2 regions of the Meiothermus sp. QL-1 genome follow, and region 2 is predicted to be linked to the other one. Evidence: riboswitches for the same ligand, from Rfam matches in the RefSeq annotation. Region 2 holds a riboswitch; the other holds the start of a gene.

Region 1 (4,629 bases), on a different contig from region 2:
AGATAATAGGGGTCGGCCAGGGCCTGCCCGAAGCCTTCCCCCAGCCCCAGGGCCACAATCCGCCCCAGAGGGTAGAAAAGCGCCAGCGCCAGGAAGAGAAGCACCGGCAGGGCCAGCCAGCGCATCTACCGCCGGGCCTTCACCGCCTGGGCGCTTTGCCCCTGCAGCACCACCTGGGTCCACTCCCTGATCCAGCGTTCGCGGTTTTGCCGGATCTGTTGGGGGCTGAGCCGGGCCGGTTGGGGGGGTACCTCGGCAAAGCGGAAGACCTCGGGCAGCCTGGCGTCGCGCCGGGCCGGGTAGACCCACATCTCGGTGGGGATGTTTTCCTGCACCGGGCGCGAGATGAGCCAGTCCACGAAGCGCTGGGCCGCCCGCAGGTTGCGGGTCCCCTTCAGGATGCCCACGTACTCGATTTGGAAAAAGGCGCTGCCGGGCAGGAACAGGTTGGCCGTGGGCGGCTCGCTGGGTTTGGGCCTGGCCTCGCTGTAGTAGAGCTCGGCGGCAGGGCTGGTGCTGTAGGAGACCACCAGGGGTCGGTCCCCCCCTGCACGGGTGAAGTGGGTGTAGTAGGCCTCGCTCCACCCGCTCACCACCCGCACCCCGTTCTTGCGCAGCTCCTCCCAGAACTCCAGGTAGCCCTCCTCGCCGAACGAAGCCACCGTGGCCAGCAAGAAGGCCAGCCCCGGCGAGCTGGTGGCGGGGTTCTGCACCACCAGCAGCCTGGCGAAGGCCGGAGCGGCCAGGTCGCCGAAGCGCTGGGGCAGGGGGCGGTCTTTGAAGTAGGCCCGGTCGTAGTTGAGGGCCACGTAGCCGAAGTCCACCGGGGTGGCCCGGAAGGTCTGGTCGAGCAGGAGTTCAGGGCGCAGGCTGGCCAGCTCGGGCGAGCGGTAGGGCTGCAGGATATCGGCCTCCAGGGCGCGCGAGAGCAGGGTATTGTCGAAGCCGTAGATCACATCGGCAATGGGGGCGCTTCTGCTCAGGATGGCCTTGTTGAGCATCTCCCCTGCGTCGCCCCCTTTCAGAAAGCGCAGCCGGAGGCCCGCTTCCCGCTCGAAGCGGGCGACCAGGTTCTTGTCCAGGCTGAAGCTGTCGTGGGTGAGGATGGTCAGGGTGGGCGGCTGGGCTAGGGCAGGGGCCAGGGCGGCGAGCGCCAGACCGAGCCAGAAGGCCCATCGGTTGGGGTACATAAAAACTCCCTCCTTGTCATCGGGAGGGGTGTCATGCTCCCTACGGCGGTACGAACCGCATCAGGTTCAAAGGGTCTCTCTCAGCCCGGGCTCCGGGCACCCCCGATGACACCCGGATGATACGCTTCGGGGAAGAGACCGTACAGGCCCTAGCTTACGGTCTGGGTGGCCACAATCCAGAAGCCAGGGTACTTTTCGCGAAGCCGCTGGGCGAGGAAGCGGGCCTGGTCCTCGTCCTCGGCCAGGCCGAAGAGGGTGGCGCCCGAGCCCGAGAGGAGCACCCCCCTGAGGCCGATGCGGTAGAGCTCGAGCTTGAGCTGCTCCAAGTAGGGGTGGAGGCCAAATACGGGCCTTTCCAGGGTATTCCAGTAGGGGGGCTCGGCCCCGGCCCGAAGGGCTTCCAGGATGCCCGGCAGGTCCAGCTCGGGCTGCCACATCGCGGGGGTCAGCCCCCGATAGGCCTCGGCCGACGAGACCGCCAGCCCCGGGTTGACCAGCACCAGGTGGATGGCCTGGAAGGGCAGGGGCGTAAGCCTTTCCCCAATCCCCCTACCCTCGGCCAGGCCCCCCAGGAGAAAGAAGGGCACGTCGGCCCCGAGCTGCCGGGCCAGGGCGAATAGGTCAAGGTCCGCAGGGTAGAGCCGGGCCAGGGCCTTGAGCGTGGCCGCGGCGTTGGAGGAGCCCCCACCAAGCCCTGAGGCCAGCGGCAGCCTTTTCTCCAGCACCGCCCGCACCCCCCCAGGCCGGCCCGCGGCCTCCAGGTAGGCCGCTGCAGCCCGGTAGACCAGGTTGTCCTGGGTGGAGGGGAGGGAAGCGCCCCTGACCTCGAGGCTTATCCCCTCGGGGGCGGCTTCAATCCAGAGCCGATCGGTCACTGCCAGCGCGGCAAAGAGGGTGTGCAGCTCGTGGTAGCCATCGCTGCGGCGCCCCAGGACCGAGAGCCCTAGGTTGACCTTGGCGGGGGCTAGGACCTCCACAACCGCGCCACCCCCTCGGCCAGCAGCAGGTCTTCGGGATAGGTCACCTTGAACATCCGCCGGTCGCCCTCCACCAGGGCCACCGGATGGCCCATGGCCCGCACCAGCTGGGCGTCATCGGTGTAGACCCGGTTTTCCAGGCGGGCCCGCTGGTGGGCTTCCCACAAGAGCGACCGCCAGAAACCCTGGGGGGTCTGGACCAACCGGTGGTGTTCGCGGGGCACCACCACGCCGTACCGGCCCTCCTCCTCCTGCACCAGCGTGTCGGGCACCGGCACCACCAGGGTGGCCGCCCCGGTTTGCTCCACCGCTGCCAGCAGCCGCCTCACCGCCTCCTGCACCACGAAGGGCCGGGCCACGTCGTGCACCAGCACCACGTCCCCTGTGGCAGCTTCCAGCAGGTGGTAGACGCTTTCCTGCCGGGTGCGCCCCCCAGGCACCACCCTGGCCGGTAGGCCCTCCACCATCCTCCCAGGCGGCAGGGCCACCACCCGCTCCTCCGCCCAGGCGAAGGCCTCCAGGGCCCAGGCCAGCAGGGTCTTGCCCCCCACCTCCAAAAAGGCCTTGGGTCCCCGCCCGATTCGCTCGCCCGCGCCCGCCGCCGGCAACAACACCGAGACCCTCACGTCTGCATGCTACCGCACCGGTCAGGTCTCCATCTGGACATGGTATCCTCGGCCCGTGACGGTTTTCGAGGCGCTCATCCTGGGGATTCTGGAGGGGGTCACCGAGTTTTTGCCCATCTCCTCCACCGGCCACCTGACCCTGGCGGCCCATCTTTTGGGGCTGGACATAGCCCACGACCCCTTTTTGAAGAGCTTCGTCGTGGTGATTCAACTGGGGGCCATCCTGGCCGTATTGACGCTCTATTTCAGGCGCTTTTTGCGCGATGCTGAGGTCTGGAAGCGCATCATTCTGGCCTTTATTCCCACCGGGGTGCTGGGTTTTTTGCTGGCCGATGTGATAGAAAACGTGTTTTTGGGCAACGACCTGGTGGTGGTGGTGAACCTGGTAGGGGTGGGGGTGCTCCTGCTTTTTGTGGACCGCTGGCTCGAGCGGCACAAGCGCTACGATGATGTGAACCAGGTGCCCCCTTTACAGGCCATGCTCATCGGCTTCTTCCAGGCCCTGGCCATGATGCCGGGGGTCTCGCGCAGCGGGGCCACCATCGTGGGGGGGATGGCCCTGGGCATGGCCCGCCGGGCTGCCGCGGAGTTCTCCTTTATTTTGGCGGTGCCCACCATGCTCTCGGCTACCGGGTTTTCCCTGGTGCGCCATCTGGATGAGTTCCGCGCCGATAGTTGGCTGCTGTTGGCGGTGGGCTTCTTTTCGGCCTTCCTGGCGGCTTTGCTCACCGTGCGCTGGTTGCTGGAATTCGTGAGCCGGAGCAGCTTCGTGCCCTTCGCCGTATACCGCATCGTGGTCGGGGTGGTCTACGGGGTTTTCTTCCTGCGCTAGAGCTCGAGTTCCTCCACCTCTCCCCAGCGCGGGGCCCGCTCGTACTCCAGGCCGAAGAGGTCCAGCACGCGCTGGGTCAGGAAGGCCAGCAGGTCCTCGATGCGCCTGGGCTTGTGGTAGAAGCCCGGCGCAGCCGGGAGAATGGTGGCCCCAGCCTGGGCGGCCTTGACCATGGCCTCCAGACTGGGCAGGGGTAGGGGGGCCTCGCGCGGCACCAGGACCAGCGGCCGGCGCTCCTTGAGGGTCACGTAGGCCGCGCGGGTGAGCAGGTTGTCGGCCAGGCCATGGGCGATCTTGGCCAGGGTGGTGGCGCTGCAGGGCACCACCACCATGCCCAGGGTGCGAAAACTGCCCGAGGCGATGGCCGCACCCAGGTCGCTGCTACGGTGCACCACGTGGGCCAGGGCCTCCACCGCCTCCACGCTCTGCCCCGCCTCTTCCACCAGCACCCGCTTGGCCCCTGGGGTCATGACCAGGTGCACCTCTACCTCCGGCACCCGCTGCAGGGTCTGGAGCAGGTCTATGGCGTAGGGCATCCCCGAGGCGCCCGAGAGGCCCACCACGAGCCGCTTGCGTTTCATAAGCCGAGTTTAGCGGGAAGTCCGGCGGGCGAATGCAGCCCAGGCCTATTCTTCGTCGGGCGGTTGCCAGGGGAGGCCCTGGAAGAACTCCTGCACCAGCCTGCCCAAAAGCCCCCCCAGGAGCAAAAGGCCGATCAGGTTGGGGATGGCCATGAGGCCGTTGAGGGTGTCGGCCACGCTGGTGAGGGCAGCCAGCCCGCCTAAAGGCCCCACGAAGGCGAAGGCCACGAAGGTGAGCCGGTAGGGCCAGCGGATGCCCTCGCCGAAGAGATAGGCCGCAGCCTCCTCGCCGTAGAAGCCCCAGGCCACCATGGTGCCCAGGGCGAAGACCGCCAGCATCAGGGCCAGCATGGCCACCCCCAGGGGGTGCTCGGCGAAGAGAAAGCGGGCCGCTTCCACCCGGTCCCCACCCAAAAAGCGCTC
Region 2 (4,629 bases):
CCTGCGGCGGTACTACCTTTTGCAGAACCAGGAAAAGCTCCTTTCCAGCAGGCTCTTCTTCCTCCACCAGCAGACCCAGCGCCACCTGGACTACCTGGGGGCCCGTTTCCGAGAGGAAGTGGCGGCCTACTGGCGGGGGTTTTCCCGGGCCTGGCCCAACTGGGACCCCGCACCGGAGTTCACCGGAGCCCTGCCTCCCTTGGAGCCGCCCCGCTTGCCTCCTTCGCCTGAACCTCCTGAGCCCCCCAAGGAGGCTCGGCCGGCTGTATGATCAAGCTCCTTCTGTTCTTCACCCTGCCCTTCATGGGCGGCAAGGAGGAGTACCAGGTGCTGGTGGCCCTGGGGTGCAGTGCGCCTCGAGGGGTGCAAAACGGCTACCGGGAGATGCTGGCGGAGGAGGTTCTCCCCAGGCTTTCGGAAAAGCTCCTCAACGCCTCCTTGCGGCTCACCCTAGCGCCTGTTACCGGTCGTTCCTATACCGCGCCTATCCGCGTGCTGGAAACCCCGGATGCCCTGAACACCCCCAGGTTTAAGCTGGAGCGCTTCAAAAAGACCTTCCACCAGGAGGCCCTGAAGGCCTTTGATGGGCTGCGGCAACGGGCCATCGCCGAGTGCACCCGGGGTACGGAGATCGTGGCCGCCCTGAAGGCTGCGGGGGAGCGGGCCAGGGGCAAGGGGCGGATCCTCCTTCTGGTGCACGGCTTTGAGCAATCTGAGCTGGTGAACCTCTACGACTACACCCTCAAACTGGAGCGGCCGGAGGTGCGCCGCAAACTCCTGGAGCGGGTTCGCCAGAAGCTGGGGTTGCCCAACCTGAAGGACCAGGAGGTTTGCTTTGCCGGGCTCACCGCCGGGGACGACAGGAACGCCAATGCCCGGCTCACCACCTCCATCCGCGCCTTCTGGGAGGAGTTGGTCCAGGCTTCGGGGGGAAGGCTGGTGGGCTATGGGGCCTCCCCGCGGGTGTGCGGTTTCTGGTGACGTATGGAATTCCAGTTTGAATGGAAACGTACCGGGGACATCCTGGGGGATTTTGTCCGCCTCATCTTCCTCCTGGAGGAGGGTCTGGAGCGCTTGGGGGCTTTCCCCGAGGGGACCCTGGGCCAGAAGATGGCCCAGGTGGAGGGGTACCTGCAGGAGCAGGATGGGGAGCTGGTGAGGGGCCTTTGGGAGCTGATCGCCCTGCGCAACCGGGTCATCCATGAGCGCGCTCCCCTTTCGGAGGAAAACCTGCGCTGGGCTTCCCTGAGGGTGGCAAGGCTTCTCCTCTTTTTGGAGCGGCAGGGCTACTACCACTGGCAGGAGCTGCAGCTTGCCCTGGAAGTTCTGCAGGACTTCCCACCGCCTCCGCCCTTTAGGATTACCGTGATTGAGCCCCCGCGGGCCCAGGCGCCTAACCTGCCTCCAGGAAACCGCCCCCTGCAGGTTCCCGGGAGATCCATGGCGGCCCGCCCCCTGGAGCTGGCCAGGCGGGTCTTCCTTTGGCCCAAACCCCTCCGGCGCCGGGCCTAGGGTATGTTTGGGGTATGGACCAGGTGTTAGAAAGCCTATGGCAGGCCTACAAGGAGGCGGTGAGGGCTGGGGGAAACCCCCAGGCCCTTTACCAGGAGCGGGTCTGGCCGGCCCTCCTGGAGCTTTGGCGCCGGGAGCCCAGGGTCTACCCCAGCCGGCAGCCCTTTGCCGTTTCCATCCACACCCTGGGCACAAGCCCGGAGGCCACGGTCCTGGCCGTCCTGGGGGCGGGGGCGGAGAAGGTGTATGTGCTCCACACCCCGGAAAGCGCCTCCTTCCTCTCCCGCCTGCGCCAGGAGACGGGGAAGGACATCTATCCCCTGGAGATTGGCAAAAGCGACGTGGGGGCCATCTACCGCCACGTGAAGGACCTTTTGGAAAAGCACCCGGACGTGCCCGTGGTCCTGGACCTCACCAGCGGCACCAAGGCCATGAGCGCGGGGCTGGCGGCCGCGGGCTTCTTCTTCCTGTGCCGTGTGTGAGTGAGCCCACACCTCTCCTACAGGCCGTGCTATAGTGGGGGCACAGGCTAGGGGTGCCCTGAACAAGGGGCTGAGAGCTGGGTATATCCCAGCAACCCTTGGAACCTGATCCGGGTAATGCCGGCGGAGGGAAGCCTTATGCGGAGAATACCCCCAAAACCCACCTTTCTCCTTGGGCCGCAGGGCTTTGCCTTGCCGGCCTGAGGAGGTGAGCGGCTTGCAGGGAAGGCTTTACCTGGTGGTGACCCCCAGGCCCGGCTGGAGCCAGGAGGAGACCCTGGAGCGCACGGAACGGGCCCTGGCGGGGGGCGTGGAGGTCTTGCAGCTACGGGCCAAGGACTGGGAGGCCCGCCCCATCCTGGAGCTGGGGGAGAGGATGCGGGCCCTGGCCCAGGCCTACGGGGTGCCCTTCTTCCTCAACGACCGGCCCGACCTGGCCGCCCTTCTGGGGGCGGACGGGGTGCACCTGGGCCAGGGGGACCTCACCCCTCTGGAGGCCCGGCGGTTTTTCTCCGGCCTGGTGGGCCGGTCCACCCACGCCCCCGAGCAGGCCCTAAGGGCCTTAGAGGAGGGGGCCGACTACCTCTCGGTGGGGCCCGTGTGGGAGACCCCCACCAAGCCGGGGCGGAAGGCGGCGGGCCTGGGGTATGTGCGCTGGGCGGCGGAGCACCTCGAGGCCCCCTGGTTCGCCATCGGGGGCATAGACCTTGCCAACCTGGACCAGGTCCTGGAGGCGGGGGCCAGGCGGGTGGTGGTGGTGCGGGCCATCCTGGACGCCGAGGACCCCGAGCGGGCGGCCAGGGCCTTTAGGGAGCGGCTTTATGGTGTGGGTTAACGGCGAGCCCAAGCCCCTCGAGGGCAAAACCCTGCGGGAGGCCCTGGAGGAGCTGGGGGTAGAGCTTGGCCGGGTGGCCGTCCTCCTCAACGAGGAGGCCTATCCCGGCACCGAGCTCCCCCACCACGTCCTGCGGGAAGGGGACGTGGTGGAGGTGGTGGCCCTCATGCAAGGAGGCTAGATGGACACCTGGAAGGTAGGGGAAGAGGAGCTTAGGAGCCGGCTCATCCTGGGCTCGGGGAAGTTCCGGGACTTCGGGGTGATGCGGGAGGCCATGGCCGCGGCGGGGGCGGAGGTGGTTACGGTCTCCGTGCGGCGGGTGGAGCTTAAGGCCCCGGGGCACGTGGGCCTTCTGGAGGCCTTAGAGGGGGTGCGGCTTCTGCCCAACACCGCCGGGGCCAAAACGGCGGAGGAGGCGGTGCGCCTGGCCCGCCTGGGCCGGGTGCTCACCGGGGAAAGGTGGGTGAAGCTGGAGGTGATCCCCGACCCCAGCTACCTCCTCCCTGACCCCCTGGAGACCCTGAGGGCGGCGGAGAGGCTTCTGGAGGAGGGCTTCGTGGTCCTGCCCTACATGGGGCCCGATTTGGTCCTGGCCAAGCGGCTTGCCGCCCTGGGCACGGCCACGGTGATGCCCCTGGCGGCCCCCATCGGCTCCGGCTGGGGGGTGAGGACCCGGGCCCTGCTGGAACTCTTCGCCCGGGAGAGGGAGAGCCTCCCCCCGGTGGTGGTGGACGCGGGGCTGGGCCTGCCCTCCCATGCGGCGGAGGTGATGGAGCTGGGGCTGGATGCCGTTTTGGTGAACACCGCCATCGCCGAGGCCCAGGACCCTCCCCGCATGGCCGAGGCCTTCCGGCTGGCGGTGGAGGCGGGGCGGAAGGCCTTCCTGGCGGGCCCCATGCGGCCCAGGGAGGGGGCAAGCCCCTCCAGCCCCACCCACGGGGTGCCCCTGGGGGGCCGGGCATGAGGGCCGAGGTGGCGGTGGTGGGGGCGGGGGTGGTGGGGGCCCTGGCCGCCTACGAGCTCAGGAAGCGGGGCCTTTCCGTGCTCCTTCTGGACGCAGGGAAGGCGGGGGCGGCCACCCTGGCCAGCGCCGGGATGCTGGCCCCCTACCCCGAGGGGCTTTCCGGGGAGCTCCTCAAGGGGGCCCACTTCGGCCTGGACTACTACCCGGCCCTTTTAGCAGAGCTGAGGAGGCAGGGCCTCGAGGTGGAGGCGGGGTTTTCCGGCACCCACGTGGTGGCCCTCTCCCAGGGGGAAAAGGCCCTCTGGGGGGCGGAGGAGCCCCTGCCCTACCCGGTGCGGGGGGGCCTGGGCGCCAGGGCCTTCCCCGGGGGGTACGTGAACCCCAGGGCCCTGAGGGCCGCCCTCCTCCAGGCCCTTGCCGCCATGGGGGTGCCCCGCCTCGAGGCCGAGGTGGAGGGGGTAGGGGAGGGCCGGGTCCGCTGGCGGGAGGGGGAGGCCAGGGTGCGGTGGGTCCTGCTGGCCGTGGGGGCCTGGGGCGGGCGCTTTAGCCTGCCGGTGCGGCCCCTTAGGGGTGAGGCCCTCCTCCTAAAGGGCCCTCCGCCCCCCGCCCCCCTCTTCGCCGGGGATGGGTACCTCCTGCCCCGGGAAGGGGGGGTGTACGTGGGGGCCACGAGCCGGGAGGGCTGGGGCGGGGGGGTGGACCTCTTCGGCTTGAGGTGGCTTGTCGACTATGCCCACGAGCGCTTTCCCCTCCTGGAGGGGGCGGGTTTCTTGGGGGCTCTCTGGGGCTACCGGCCCCTGGGGGAGCTTTTCATAGGGGAGGTAGAAGAGGGGGTT

Evidence for each region. Region 2 has a riboswitch for thiamine pyrophosphate ahead of thiE (thiamine phosphate synthase). Riboswitches for the same ligand answer to the same signal wherever they lie in the genome.
Region 1: linked by a shared signal. The riboswitch ahead of DV704_RS03920 (thiamine ABC transporter substrate binding subunit) and the one ahead of thiE (thiamine phosphate synthase) in region 2 are both predicted to bind thiamine pyrophosphate.

The regions. Positions count from the first base shown of each region.
Region 1 is NZ_QQSV01000002.1:233,539-238,167, forward strand. It holds gene DV704_RS03915 (iron ABC transporter permease) at 1-125, opposite strand, end outside; gene DV704_RS03920 (thiamine ABC transporter substrate binding subunit) at 126-1,190, opposite strand; TPP riboswitch at 1,210-1,304, opposite strand; gene ispE (4-(cytidine 5'-diphospho)-2-C-methyl-D-erythritol kinase) at 1,340-2,167, opposite strand; gene ispD (2-C-methyl-D-erythritol 4-phosphate cytidylyltransferase) at 2,155-2,793, opposite strand; gene DV704_RS03935 (undecaprenyl-diphosphate phosphatase) at 2,849-3,625, shown strand; gene DV704_RS03940 (UbiX family flavin prenyltransferase) at 3,622-4,206, opposite strand; gene DV704_RS03945 (sodium:alanine symporter family protein) at 4,252-4,629, opposite strand, start outside.
Region 2 is NZ_QQSV01000004.1:68,900-73,528, reverse strand. It holds gene DV704_RS06365 (hypothetical protein) at 1-271, shown strand, start outside; gene DV704_RS06360 (hypothetical protein) at 268-981, shown strand; gene DV704_RS06355 (hypothetical protein) at 985-1,512, shown strand; gene DV704_RS06350 (hypothetical protein) at 1,527-1,994, shown strand; TPP riboswitch at 2,034-2,143, shown strand; gene thiE (thiamine phosphate synthase) at 2,212-2,829, shown strand; gene thiS (sulfur carrier protein ThiS) at 2,816-3,010, shown strand; gene DV704_RS06335 (thiazole synthase) at 3,011-3,793, shown strand; gene DV704_RS06330 (FAD-dependent oxidoreductase) at 3,790-4,629, shown strand, end outside.